3 regions of the Pantoea sp. CFCC18177 genome follow, and region 1 is predicted to be linked to each of the others. Evidence: predicted binding sites of a transcription regulator. Region 1 holds the regulator's gene; each other region holds the start of a gene.
The links. Region 1 encodes PhoB, which activates phosphate uptake and scavenging genes when phosphate is short. Its sites were predicted from a motif close to CTGTCATAAAACTGNCNNAT; they were not measured.
Positions count from the first base shown of each region.

Region 2: a site for PhoB is predicted at 1,925-1,944, ahead of opgB (phosphatidylglycerol--membrane-oligosaccharide glycerophosphotransferase). Genes of this name have one in related genera too.
Region 3: a site for PhoB is predicted at 2,862-2,881, ahead of pstS (phosphate ABC transporter substrate-binding protein PstS). Genes of this name have one in related genera too.

Region 1 covers NZ_JBNBPL010000015.1:5,292-9,538, reverse strand. The annotation lists gene ACPUC8_RS15805 (AAA family ATPase) at 1-550, opposite strand, end outside; gene sbcD (exonuclease subunit SbcD) at 547-1,758, opposite strand; gene phoB (phosphate response regulator transcription factor PhoB) at 1,956-2,645, shown strand; gene phoR (phosphate regulon sensor histidine kinase PhoR) at 2,661-3,974, shown strand; gene ACPUC8_RS15785 (PstS family phosphate ABC transporter substrate-binding protein) at 3,993-4,247, shown strand, end outside.
Region 2 covers NZ_JBNBPL010000007.1:193,005-197,251, forward strand. The annotation lists gene opgB (phosphatidylglycerol--membrane-oligosaccharide glycerophosphotransferase) at 1-1,844, opposite strand, end outside; gene ACPUC8_RS09855 (tautomerase family protein) at 2,059-2,448, opposite strand; gene ACPUC8_RS09860 (LysR family transcriptional regulator) at 2,569-3,492, shown strand; gene ACPUC8_RS09865 (glycosyltransferase family 32 protein) at 3,466-4,247, opposite strand, start outside.
Region 3 covers NZ_JBNBPL010000038.1:3,792-8,038, forward strand. The annotation lists gene pstA (phosphate ABC transporter permease PstA) at 1-691, opposite strand, end outside; gene pstC (phosphate ABC transporter permease PstC) at 688-1,650, opposite strand; gene pstS (phosphate ABC transporter substrate-binding protein PstS) at 1,741-2,784, opposite strand; gene glmS (glutamine--fructose-6-phosphate transaminase (isomerizing)) at 2,962-4,247, opposite strand, start outside.

The DNA.
Region 1 (4,247 bases):
GCCCGTAAATCTCGGTGCCGGTGAGTTCTTCCAGTAGCTCGGCGCGTTCTCCCGGTTTGGCATTCAGGAAGGCGGCAAACTGCCCTTGCGACAGCATCATCGAACGGGTAAAGCGCGCGAAATCCAGCCCGGAGAGGGTTTCAATCGCTTTGAGTTTGTCACCGACTTTATCGGCAACAATTTGGTTATCAGCCACGCGGGCCAGTTCGACACGCGGCGCCTGCAATTTGCCATCGGCCAGGCCACGTGCGCGGTTTTGGCTCCAGAACGCGCGCCAGGCTTCACCTTTGATTTCAAACTCCACTTCAGCCAGGCACTCTGCGGTATCACGGGTGATCAATTCATTTTGCGTCTGCGATAGCACGCCGAGGCGTGGCGTCTGGTGATACAACGCCAGACAAATCGCATCCAGCAGCGTGGTTTTTCCTGCGCCGGTGGCGCCGGTAATGGCAAACAAACCGTTACTGGCAAAGGGCTCGCGGCGGAAATCAATAAACCACTCACCGCGCAGCGCATTGAGATTCTTAAAGCGTAACGTCAGAATTTTCATGCGGACGGGTTCTCCAGCGCGGCGAGGGTGGTGCGAAACAGTTGGGTGAGTTGATCGGCTTGTTCGGCATCCAGCTGATCTTCCTGCGCCAGACGGCGGGCAAACACCTCTTCTACTTTCAGCTCGCTCAGGGTTTCGTTGTCCATGCGTGCCAGGCTGCGCTGGCGCTGCTCACGGCTACGTCGTACCAGCAGCACTTCCACGGGCAGCGCTTCGGTGAGCTGTTCGACGCGACGCTGCAGGTCGCTAAGGTACTCTTGCGTGGTGATTTCAATATCCAGCCAGACCGGTTTTTCGCCATCGCCCTCATTGAATTGCGTCAGCTGTTGCTCAATTTCCGCCATCGATCCTTTGAGCATCTGCATCGGCTGGAACAGCGGAATGGTGAGCGGGGTAACGGCGTCTAACTGGCGGCTGAAATCCAGCAGGAACACACTCTTATCGCGGCCCAGTTCATCAAAACTGAGTGGGATCGGTGAACCGCTGTAGCGGATATGCTCGCTATCGGCGATACGTTGCGCCCGATGGATATGGCCAAGCGCGATGTAATCCGCAGGGGGAAAAGCCTGCGCCGGGAAGGCATCCAGCGTGCCGATATAGATATCGCGTACCGAGTCGCTTTTGGTGACCCCCACCGTGGTGAGGTGCCCGGTGGCGATGATCGGCAGTGGCTGATCGCCACGCTGCGTGAGGGCTGCCGCGTAACACTGCTGGTAGTGCTGCTCTATCGCCTCCAGCAATGAGATTTGCTTTTCACGGCCTGATTGCCCGGCCTGACTACGCAGAATATCCCGTGGACGAAGATAAGGGATGGCGCACAGTAGCGCGCCCGGCGTGCCATCACGCTGATGCAGCGTCAGCACCTGCTGCTCGCCTTGTGGCGTGGCGCTGGTGATCACGCGGGTATTCAGGCAGGCAAGGAGTTCACGCGATTCATTGAGGGTGGCAACGGAATCATGGTTTCCTGCCAACACCACCAACTGACACCCAGTGGGCTGCAATGCCACCACAAAGCGGTTAAACATTTCACGCGCATAACTGGGTGGCGAACCGGTATCAAACAGGTCTCCGGCGACGATGAGTGCATCGACTTGATGCTGCTGGATCTGGTCCAGTAGCCACTCAAGGAAGGCCTGATGCTCTGCCGCGCGGCTTTTACTGTAAAAGAACTGACCGAGATGCCAATCCGCCGTGTGTATGATGCGCATGAAAACTCCGTGCTTAGTTAAGCGAGCGAGAAGTATAACCTCTTCAGATCGCAAAGAAAAAAAAGCGCTAATCGTTGTCACATTTCTGTTTTTTAACTATTTATCATAGGTCGGGTTTTTCATAAAAGTGTCATAAAACTGACGCATAATGACGCCGCAAATCCCCGTGACAAGCCGTCACAACAGCAGGAGTTATAATGGCTAAGCGCATTTTGGTTGTGGAAGACGAAGCTCCCATCCGTGAAATGTTATGTTTCGTGCTGGAACAGAATGATTACCAGCCTATTGAGGCCGAAGACTACGACAGCGCGATTGGTAAGCTGATCGAGCCGTGGCCTGATTTGATTCTGCTGGACTGGATGTTGCCGGGTGGCAGCGGTATTCAGTTTATTAAACATTTGAAACGTGAAGCGATGACGCGCGATATCCCGGTGATGATGCTGACGGCGCGTGGTGAAGAAGAGGATCGCGTACGCGGTCTGGAAGTGGGCGCGGATGACTACATCACCAAGCCTTTCTCACCGAAAGAGCTGATGGCGCGTATCAAGGCGGTGATGCGTCGTATCTCGCCGATGGCAGTGGAAGAGGTGATTGAGATGCAGGGCTTGAGCCTGGATCCCTCCTCACACCGTGTGATGGCCGAGAGCACCCCGCTGGAAATGGGCCCAACGGAATATAAATTACTGCACTTCTTTATGACGCATCCAGAGCGTGTATACAGCCGTGAGCAGCTGTTAAACCACGTTTGGGGCACCAACGTGTACGTCGAAGATCGTACGGTTGATGTGCATATCCGTCGTTTACGTAAAGCTTTGGAAGTTTCTGGTCACGATCGCATGGTTCAAACCGTACGCGGAACAGGGTATCGTTTCTCTGCCCGCTACTAAACGGAGTCTTTTACCGTGCTGGAACGACTCTCCTGGAAGAGATTAATGACCGAGCTGGCGCTGGTCTGCTTGCCTGCGCTGGTGCTGGGTCTGTTGTTCGGTTATCTGCCCTGGCTGCTGCTGATTGCCGTATCCAGCGTGCTGTTTTGGCACTTCAGAAACCTGATGCGTCTGTCGCACTGGTTGTGGGTTGATCGCTCCATGACGCCGCCTTCCGGGCGCGGCAGTTGGGAGCCGCTGTTTTACGGTCTGTACCAGATGCAACTGCGTAACCGACGTCGCCGTCGTGAACTCGGTAATCTGATTAAGCGTTTTCGCAGCGGTGCGGAATCGCTCCCCGATGCGGTGGTGTTGACCACCGAAGAGGGCACGATTTTCTGGTGTAACGGACTGGCTCAACAGCATTTGGGCTTGCGCTGGCCGGAGGATAACGGTCAGAACATCCTCAATTTGCTGCGCTATCCTGAGTTTTCTCGCTATATCCGTCAGCGCGATTTTAATAAGCCACTGACGCTGGTGCTTAACAACCAGCATCATATGGAATTCCGCGTGATGCCCTACAGTGAAGGGCAGTGGCTGATGGTGGCGCGTGATGTGACCCAGATGCACCAGTTGGAAGGCGCGCGGCGTAACTTCTTCGCTAACGTCAGCCACGAACTGCGCACCCCGTTAACGGTGTTGCAGGGGTATCTGGAGATGATGGACGATGCGACGATGAACGAGCGCACGCGTGGCAAAGCATTGCACACCATGCAGGAACAGACGCGTCGTATGGATAGCCTGGTGAAACAATTACTGACGCTGTCGCGTATCGAAGCGGCACCGGCCATCGATTTGAAAGAAACCGTGGATGTGCCAGGTATGCTGCTGTTGTTGCAGCGTGAGGCAGAAACCCTGAGCCAGGGCCGTCACAGTATCCATTTCCACACCGATCCGCATCTCAAAGTGTTTGGTAATGATGAGCAACTGCGGAGTGCCATTTCCAATTTGGTCTACAACGCGGTGAATCACACGCCAGATGGCACGCGTCTCGACATCAGCTGGCTGCGCACGAAAGAGGGCGCGCAGTTTAAGGTCTGTGATAACGGGCCGGGGATCAGTGAAGAGCATTTGCCACGCCTGACAGAGCGCTTCTATCGGGTGGATAAAGCCCGCTCACGCGCCACAGGTGGTAGTGGGCTGGGGCTGGCGATCGTGAAACATGCGTTAAGCCATCACAATGCGCGGCTGGAGATCACCAGTATCCCGCATCAGGAAACCTGTTTTAGTTTTCTTCTGCCGCCACGGTTGATTGTGGCAAAGGGAATCCGCGAGAATGTGGCGCAGTAAACGCCACCGGATAACCTGATGAAATCGCTGTTGCTGTTCACTTTGCTGTTGTGCTCTGCGCTGGCGCAGGGCCAACAAACCATGCTCACCGGCAATTTGAGCAGCGTGGGTTCTGATACCCTCGGCTATCTGATGACGCTGTGGGGCGAGGATTTTAGCCGTCAGTCACCTGGCGTTAACGTTCAGGTACAGGCGGCGGGCTCCTCCACCGCGCCCACCGCGCTGGCGGCCGGTGCCGCCCAGTTGGGGGCGATGAGCCGCCCGATGCAGATT
Region 2 (4,247 bases), on a different contig from region 1:
TGCTGTTCATTAAGTTGATAGGTCGCAGCACTGACTTCGGCTTTCGGGAAACTGGCTTTGCCCTTCCACAGCGGTTTATCTATGCGCGTGACGGTGGGATGCGCACCCATCTGACCCATCGCAAGGCAGAGGTCGGTAGACAGCGCTAAATCTGGTTGCCACAAACGTGCCATTTTAAAGCAGCGATCGACCCAGACGAATTTATCGGAAGAGGTGAAATCGGCCAGCTGGAAACGCAGCGGTGCCGAATATTCCCCCTCGGGCAGCGGCTCAACACGATCGCTGCCCACGCGAAACAGAATCGGCAATTTGAAGGTTGAACCGGAGAAACTGAAGGTGTTTTTTTGCTGATCGATGGTAAAGGCATCCAGTTTTTTCGGGAAATTCCACAACTGAATGATGTCAGCTTTCCACGCAGTGACCTTCTGTGTCATGTCCTGGAATTGGGTCGACAGAGAGGTTGAAGATAACCCACTGCGGCCCAGACCAATGGCATTATCACCGCCCATGATATCCAGCACCGTGGCGCCATTATCCAGGGTGCTGCGTTTGCCCGTTAACACTTCTGCCTGAGGTTGATCGCCTCGGATAACCATAAACAGGTCACGGCGTGGCTGTTTAATCAGGTATTGGTGCGCGGTGTTGTTCATCGCCAGATGATCGGAGCTCACGACGATGATGGTATTTTTAAACCAGGGTGAGGCTTTGATACGCTCGATCAAACGCGCGACATGCTCCTGCGAACACGCCACTGCGCTAAAGGATTGGTTTGGTTTGCCGTCATAGCTGTAGCTTTTTCGTTGACAGCTACGAGAGATAAAACCATCGGGATGATGGGTATCCACCGTGAGTGTAAACAGAGCAAAGCGCTTCTGCTGACGTGACAGCTCCTGATACTTCTCGAACACTTCGTCCATCACTGTGTCATCGTAGTAGCCCCAGTTGTTGCGATAACTGGGATCGGCCACGCGGCTTTGCAGCTCCTGCGAACCGTACATATTCGCGGGGGAGAACCCGTGTGATTTCAGGAAGGTATCTTTTCCGGCGAAGCGCAGGTCGGCCCCCTGAATAAACCAGTTTTCATAACCGGAATTCTTCAGGATGTCACCCAGACAGATGTTCTGTGGATAGAAGCTGGAGAGCGAAGCCGACGCATTACCATCAAAAGGCGCAAACAACGGAATGCCACATTGTGAAGCGACCATACCGGCAATGGTGTAATCCGTACCAGGAAGCTGCTCGGTCTCGCTGAAGTCGATGCTCTGATCTTTCTCACGACTGAGCTCAGGTGCCAGGCCGGGGAAGGCCTGCTGATCAAAGTAGGTACGCTCGAGGCTTTCACCGTAGATATACACCAGGTTGAGCTTGGGCTCGGAGATGACTTTTTTGGGCGTTTTATAATAATCATCGAAGTCAGTGTCTGCCTGCTGCGTATGCGAGGCAATAAGATCCTTCACCTGACGAAAAGCAGGTGTGGTTTGCACTGAACCGGCGGCACAGGCAATGGCCAGGAGACTCCAACCCAAATGATGCGGTCGTTTTCGGCGGCGCAGCAGCCAGGAAAGCAGGCAAAACAGCAGGAACAGGCCAATGATTAATCCAATGGCGGGCACCACATATTTGCTGACACCTGCTCCGGTCAAACTGTTGGTTAAGGTGTAAAGCACTGCATCGGTAATGCCGTCGCCAGTAAAATAATTGCTGGCGTAAAGCGTGGCGTTAAGCACGATAAACAGTGTTAACAACAGTAAGATCAAGATAAACCAGAATTTATTTCGCCCGGCTTTGTAGGAGTAAACGGCGATTGCAGCCAAAAAGAGAACAACCGAAACTATCTCGGACAAGATCAGATCCTCACATTGAAGAGTGACGCAATCCTTGCGCCCACGGCCCTCTTTGGGGGTTATGCGTCAATCTATCTGGGCTGTCACAGGGCTGCAACATAACCAAACAGATTTGTGCGGCGCATTCCGATTCGTTTAATGCGGGTTTAGGCTGACTATGGTTTTACCTGGCAGCAACGTCACCGAGGCTGCCAGCGAGGGAAGGGAGGGGAGATTAGAGTTTGCCAGTCAGATACTGCGCTTCACCGTCAGCGAAGCTCCAGTCGCCTTTGCTGTTGGTGATAAAACTAATCATCAGATCGGTGCCCTTTACGCCACAATTTTCTAAAAGCTCGCGTGCTAACTCTGCCATGAACAACGATTTCTGTTCTTCACTTCTCGGGCTGGTATAAACCCGTACCATCACCAGGTTATCGGTGCGTTCAAATCCCAGGCCGGTGTCCTGGAATACCATTTGGTAGCTTTTGTTTTCATGAACAATCTGATAGCGGTCGCGCGCGGGCACTTTAAACGCTGTCAGCACGGCGCGATGCGCGGCGTCGAGTAAGGTGCGGATCTCTGATTCTGAACGGCCCTGAATGATGTCAAATGTCAATAACGGCATAAATAAACCCTCGTTTTTGCTCACAAGATAAGAGTAGGATGTGGCTCTATGCTGCCGCTTGCTGCAGGAAAGAAAAAGCGTGCTGGTTGAAATGATTATTTATTATTTTGAACAATCCCGATGAAAGAAATCAAAACTGATGCCCTCTGGGTGCATTTACATTGGCTCACCGTATTAGCCGAGTTGGGCAGTTTTACTCGTGCAGCTGAACGATTAGACGTCAGCAAAGCAGCCATGAGTCAAAAAATTAAAGAGCTGGAAGAGATGGCGGGCGTTTCGCTGGTGCAGCGCACCACGCGTAGCGTGCGGTTGACCTCAGCCGGTGAAAAACTGGTGGATGAATTGCGTGACCCTTTTGCGCGCATTGCACAAAGCTTTTTCAGCGTGCGTGATGCAGCCGGGCCGGTAAGGGGTATGGTGCGAGTGAGTGCGCCCGTGGCGTTTGCCCGCCAGCAGTTGGTGCCGATTATCGGCGATTTCCTCAGAGAATATCCTCAGGTACGCCTGCAACTGGACGTGACCGATCGTTTGGTCTCGCTCGGCAGTGAAGGGTTTGACCTGGCGATTCGTCACAGCCAGACATTGCCGGAAACCCATGTGGCTTTGCCGCTGTGTGAGACGAAAGCTTTGCTGGTGGCCTCGCCCGCTTATCTGGCACAAAATGGCGTACCGCAGACACCCGAGGCACTCCAGCAGCATAACTGTTTGTACTATCCGCGCGGGCTGGAATCACCGCAGTGGCGTTTCCGTCCTTTTAACGGGGGAAGCGAGACCGTACAGGTGAAGATTCAGGGGAATTTTGCCACCAATAATAGCGAGTCGATTCGCGATGCCGCGCTGCAAGGACTCGGTATCGCCATGCTGCCGGATTTCAGCGCGACCGCCGCGTTATCCGCAGGGACGCTTTCACACGTTCTGCCGCAGTGGCAAACGGTGGATGCTTTCGCCGATCGCTTATGGGTGGTGCGCCCGTATGCCGCACAAGTGCCACGGGCGGTCACCACCTTTGTCCATTGGCTACGCGCGCGCTTTGTTGATGGCTGAAGCCAGTGCAACAGTGGCCTGCGGTTGCATCATCTCACCTAACAAACTACTGCGGTTGTAATTACCTAAGCGCAGGTTAAAGTCGAGATGCAGTTGCTCATTGCCGCTCAATTTGATCACCGGCGGCGGTGTCATTGGGCGTTGGTTGAATAGCACCGCATGGGCAAAGGCTTCACTTTTCCAGCCGCTCAGGCGTTGATAATAATAGGCGTTGGCTTCACATTTACGCAGATAGAGGTTCACGCGACGATATTCGCGCATGGCCGCTTGTTGCGCCAGTGAACCCAGCTGCTGTTGGGGCTGCTCAATTTTTTGAGTCAGCAACGCATAGTCATCGCGCTTTGCGAGTTCGTTGAAGTAGTTTTGCTCGCCAAGGTTCTTGATTGGTGCGTACTGCTTCTGCCATTCGCGAATAAACGGATTGTTAGGTGCAGCAGCGAGGAACCAGTTTTCAATCACCGGAGCCAGATAGTTGACGGTGGAAATTTCGCGATAGTAACCAATCACATCCATACGGCGCTCTTGATGTGCACGATGCACCCAAGAGAGATCTTCAAATAACAGTGTGCTGCAATCAATGGCAATGCCGCCGTAGCGTAATAACAGCTCCAGACGAATGACTTCGCTTTTCTGCTGTTTGCTTAATTGCGTTGAAGTGAAAATAAAATCAGGCAACACTTCTTTTACTGTTAAACGATTTAATAAATAAATATCGTGATCGGGATTATCTTTTCGTAATTTTTGAATATTTAACA
Region 3 (4,247 bases), on a different contig from region 1:
TAAACAGCAGCGGTGCCGTTTCACCCGCAATACGCGCGACGGCCAGCAGGACACCGGTAATGATGCCGGATACCGAGGCTTTCAGCGTGATGGCGGAAATCATCTTCCACTTTGGCGTACCCAGCGCATAAGCCGCTTCACGCATGCTGTCTGGCACCAGACGCAGCATGTTTTCTGACGTACGGATAACGATTGGAATCTGCAAAAGTGCCAGTGCCACTACGCCCGCCCAGCCAGAGAAGTGCTGCATCTGCGCAACCACGATGGTGTAAACGAACAAACCGACCACAATCGAGGGCGCTGACAACAGGATGTCGTTGATGAAGCGAATCACTTCCGCTAACCAGTGCTTGCGGCCATATTCAGCCAGATAGATGCCTGCCATGATCCCCAGCGGCGTACCAATCACCGTTGACCACAGAATCAGTAATCCACTGCCGGCCAGGGCGTTGGCTAAACCACCGCCTGCGGTGTTCGGTGGCGGCGTTGATTCTGTAAATAACGACCAGCTCAGGCCATCAATACCTTTGGTGACGGTAGTGAACAAAATCCAAATCAGCCAGAACAGGCCGAAGGCCATGGTCAGCATGGATAACGTCAGGGCAACTTTATTCTTGGCGCTGCGTCGCGCCTGCATTTTACGACGCGACGCTTCCAGCTCAGCACGTGCGTGCATTTCGATAGCGGTCATGAACGGGCTCCTTCACTCTTCGCCAGACGCAGGATCATCAGTTTGGAGATCGCCAGCACGATAAAGGTAATCACGAACAGGATCAGACCCAGTTCCATCAGTGCCGCTACGTGAACGCCCGATTCGGCTTCTGCAAACTCGTTCGCCAGCGCGGAGGTAATACTGTTGCCCGGCATAAACAGCGAGGCGCTGTCGAGCTGGTAAGTGTTACCGATGATAAAGGTTACGGCCATGGTTTCACCCAGTGCACGACCTAAGCCAAGCATCACACCACCGATGACCCCGTTTTTGGTGAACGGCAGCACGATGCGCCAGATCACTTCCCACGTAGTGCAACCAATGCCGTAGGCGGACTCTTTCATCATCACCGGCGTCTGCTCAAACACATCACGCATCACCGATGCAATGTACGGAATGATCATGATGGCGAGGATCACGCCGGCGGCCAGGATACCGATACCGAATGCCGGGCCTGAGAACAGGGCACCCACAAACGGAATGTTCGACATGATGTTGCCGACCGGTGTCTGGAAGTACTCAGCGAACAGCGGGGCGAAGATAAACAGGCCCCACATGCCGTAAACGATACTGGGGATCGCGGCCAGCAGCTCAATTGCCGTGCCCAGCGGGCGACGTAACCAGTTGGGCGCCAGTTCCGTCAGGAACAGCGCAATACCGAAGCTCACCGGCACAGCGATGATCAGGGCAATAAGTGAGGTGACGAGGGTGCCGTAAATCGGTACCAGCGCACCAAATTGTTCATTTGGCGCATCCCAGGTTTTGGTCCATAAGAAGGAAAAACCAAATTTCTGGATGCTTGGCCAAGAGGAGAAAATCAGGGAGACGATAATGCCACCCATCAACAACAACACGATAAGCGCGGAAAGTTTCACCAGCGCGCCAAAAATCATGTCACCTTGTTTACCTGGGGCTTTGAACGTCGGCTTAGTGGCAGCCATAAGTTTCTCGGTTCTCAGAGGAAGTTCAGGGCGGCATAAAATGCCGCCCATCGGGGTGGGTCAGCCAGGTGGGCTGACCGGGTCATTCGCTTACTTGTAAATCGCTTTGCCGGCGCTGTCTTTGATGTTCGCTTTCCAGGCAGTACGAATCTGGTTAGCCACGCTTTCTGGCAGTGCAGCGTAGTCCAGTGAGGTTGCAGTTTTGCTGCCGCCTTTGTAAGCCCAGTCGAAGAACTTCAGCACTTCAGCACCCTTCTCAGCATTCGCCTGATCTTTGTAAATCAGGATGAATGTGGTTGAGGTGATCGGCCATGCGTCGTTGCCTTTCTGGAAGGTCAGGTCTTGAGCGAAAGATTCGCTCCAGTTTGCGCCTTTCGCTGCATTCGCAAAGCTGGCTTCGCTTGGTGCAACTGATTTGCCGTCTGCATCAACCAGTTTGGTATAAGTCAGGTTGTTCTGCTTAGCATACGCATATTCTACGTAGCCAATTGAACCCGGCAGGCGCTGTACGAAGGCTGCAACGCCATCGTTACCTTTACCGCCCAGACCGGTTGGCCAGTTAACGGTGTTGCCTTTACCAATTTTGCTGTTCCAGTCTGAGTTAACTTTAGACAGGTAGCTGGTGAACACGAAAGAAGTACCTGAACCATCAGCACGGCGAACCACGTTGATGTTGGTGTCTGGCAGTTTCACACCTGGGTTCAGTTTAGTGATCGCCGGGTCGTTCCACTTTTTGATGTTACCCAGGTAGATGTCACCCACAGTTTTGCCGTCGAGGGTCAATTCACCTGATTTCACACCTGGGATGTTAACGGCCAGCACCACACCACCGATAACGGTAGGGAACTGGAACAGACCATTTTTTTCCAGATCGGCATCAGCCATCGGCGCATCAGACGCACCGAAATCAACGGTTTTAGCGATGATCTGCTTCACGCCGCCTGAAGAACCAATACCCTGATAGTTGATTTTGCTACCGGTGGCTTGCTGGTATTCTGCTGCCCACTTGGCATAAACCGGTGCCGGGAATGTACCGCCAGCGCCAGTCAGATCGGTGGCTGCAAAAGCAGATACCGCGCTTACTGCGAAGGTGGCGGCGAGGATTCGGGCTACGGATGTACGCATCAGTGTCATGTTCCCTCCAGGGGATTTAAAAAAAATCAGGCTCAATGCCATTTTAGTTGGAGTCAGTGATTGCTGCTGGAGGGAAAATAGGACAGTTTGATGACAGTGAAATGTACGAAATATGACAGTTATATGACATCGTTTAAAAAGCAAGCGGGCCCATTGCAGACCCGCTCTTTTTACTGATTATTCAACGGTAACCGATTTCGCCAGGTTACGCGGCTGGTCAACGTCGGTGCCTTTGATCAGCGCAACATGATATGAAAGCAGCTGCAAAGGAACGGTATAGAAGATCGGTGCAATCACTTCTTCAACGTGCGGCAGAGAGATAATTTTCATGCCATCACTGTCCGTAAAGCCGGCATCCTGATCGGCAAACACATACAGCAGACCGCCGCGTGCGCGTACCTCTTCAATGTTGGATTTCAGCTTCTCCAGCAGCTCGTTATTCGGTGCAACGACGATCACCGGCATATCGGCATCAATCAGCGCCAGCGGGCCGTGTTTCAGCTCTCCGGCCGCGTAGGCTTCAGCATGAATATAGGAGATCTCTTTCAGCTTCAGCGCGCCTTCCATGGCGATTGGGTACTGATCGCCACGGCCAAGGAACAGCGCGTGATGCTTGTCGGAGAATCCTTCAGCCAGGCTCTCAATCACCTTATCCTGTGCCAGCATCTGCTCGATACGGCTCGGCAATGCCTGCAGCGCATGCACAATCTCATGCTCGGTTTCCGGCTTCATGCCGTGCAGTCGGCCAAGTTTCGCCACCAGCATCAGCAACACCACCAGCTGCGTGGTAAATGCTTTGGTCGAGGCGACACCGATTTCAGTACCGGCTTTGGTCATCAGCGCCAGATCCGATTCACGCACCAGTGAAGAACCGGCAACGTTACAGATAGCCAGCGAGCCAAGATAACCCAACTCTTTCGACAGGCGCAGGGCAGCCAGCGTGTCAGCCGTCTCACCCGATTGCGACAGGGTGATCAGCAGGCTGTTTTTACGCACGGCGGATTTGCGGTAGCGGAATTCAGAGGCGATCTCTACATCGCAAGGGATGTTGGCCAGCGACTCGAACCAGTAACGTGACACCATCCCGGAGTTATATGAGGTGCCGCAGGCGATAATCTGGATGTGCTCAACCTGGCTCAGCAACGCTTCGGCATTGGCACCCAGTTCGCTGAGATCGATTTGCCCGTGATTAAAACGACCGGTGATGGTGTTTTTAATCGCGTTTGGCTGCTCGTAGATCTCTTTCTGCATGTAGTGGCGATAGGCGCCTTTATCACCGGCATCGTACTGCGCAGTGGATTCGATTTCCGCGCGCTTCGCGGGTTTACCATCACGATCGATAATGGTGACTTCGCGGCGGGTAATCTCGGCGATATCGCCCTCTTCCAGATACATAAAGCGGCGGGTCACCGGCAGCAGGGCCAGCTGATCGGAGGCGATAAAGTTTTCACCCACGCCGCGGC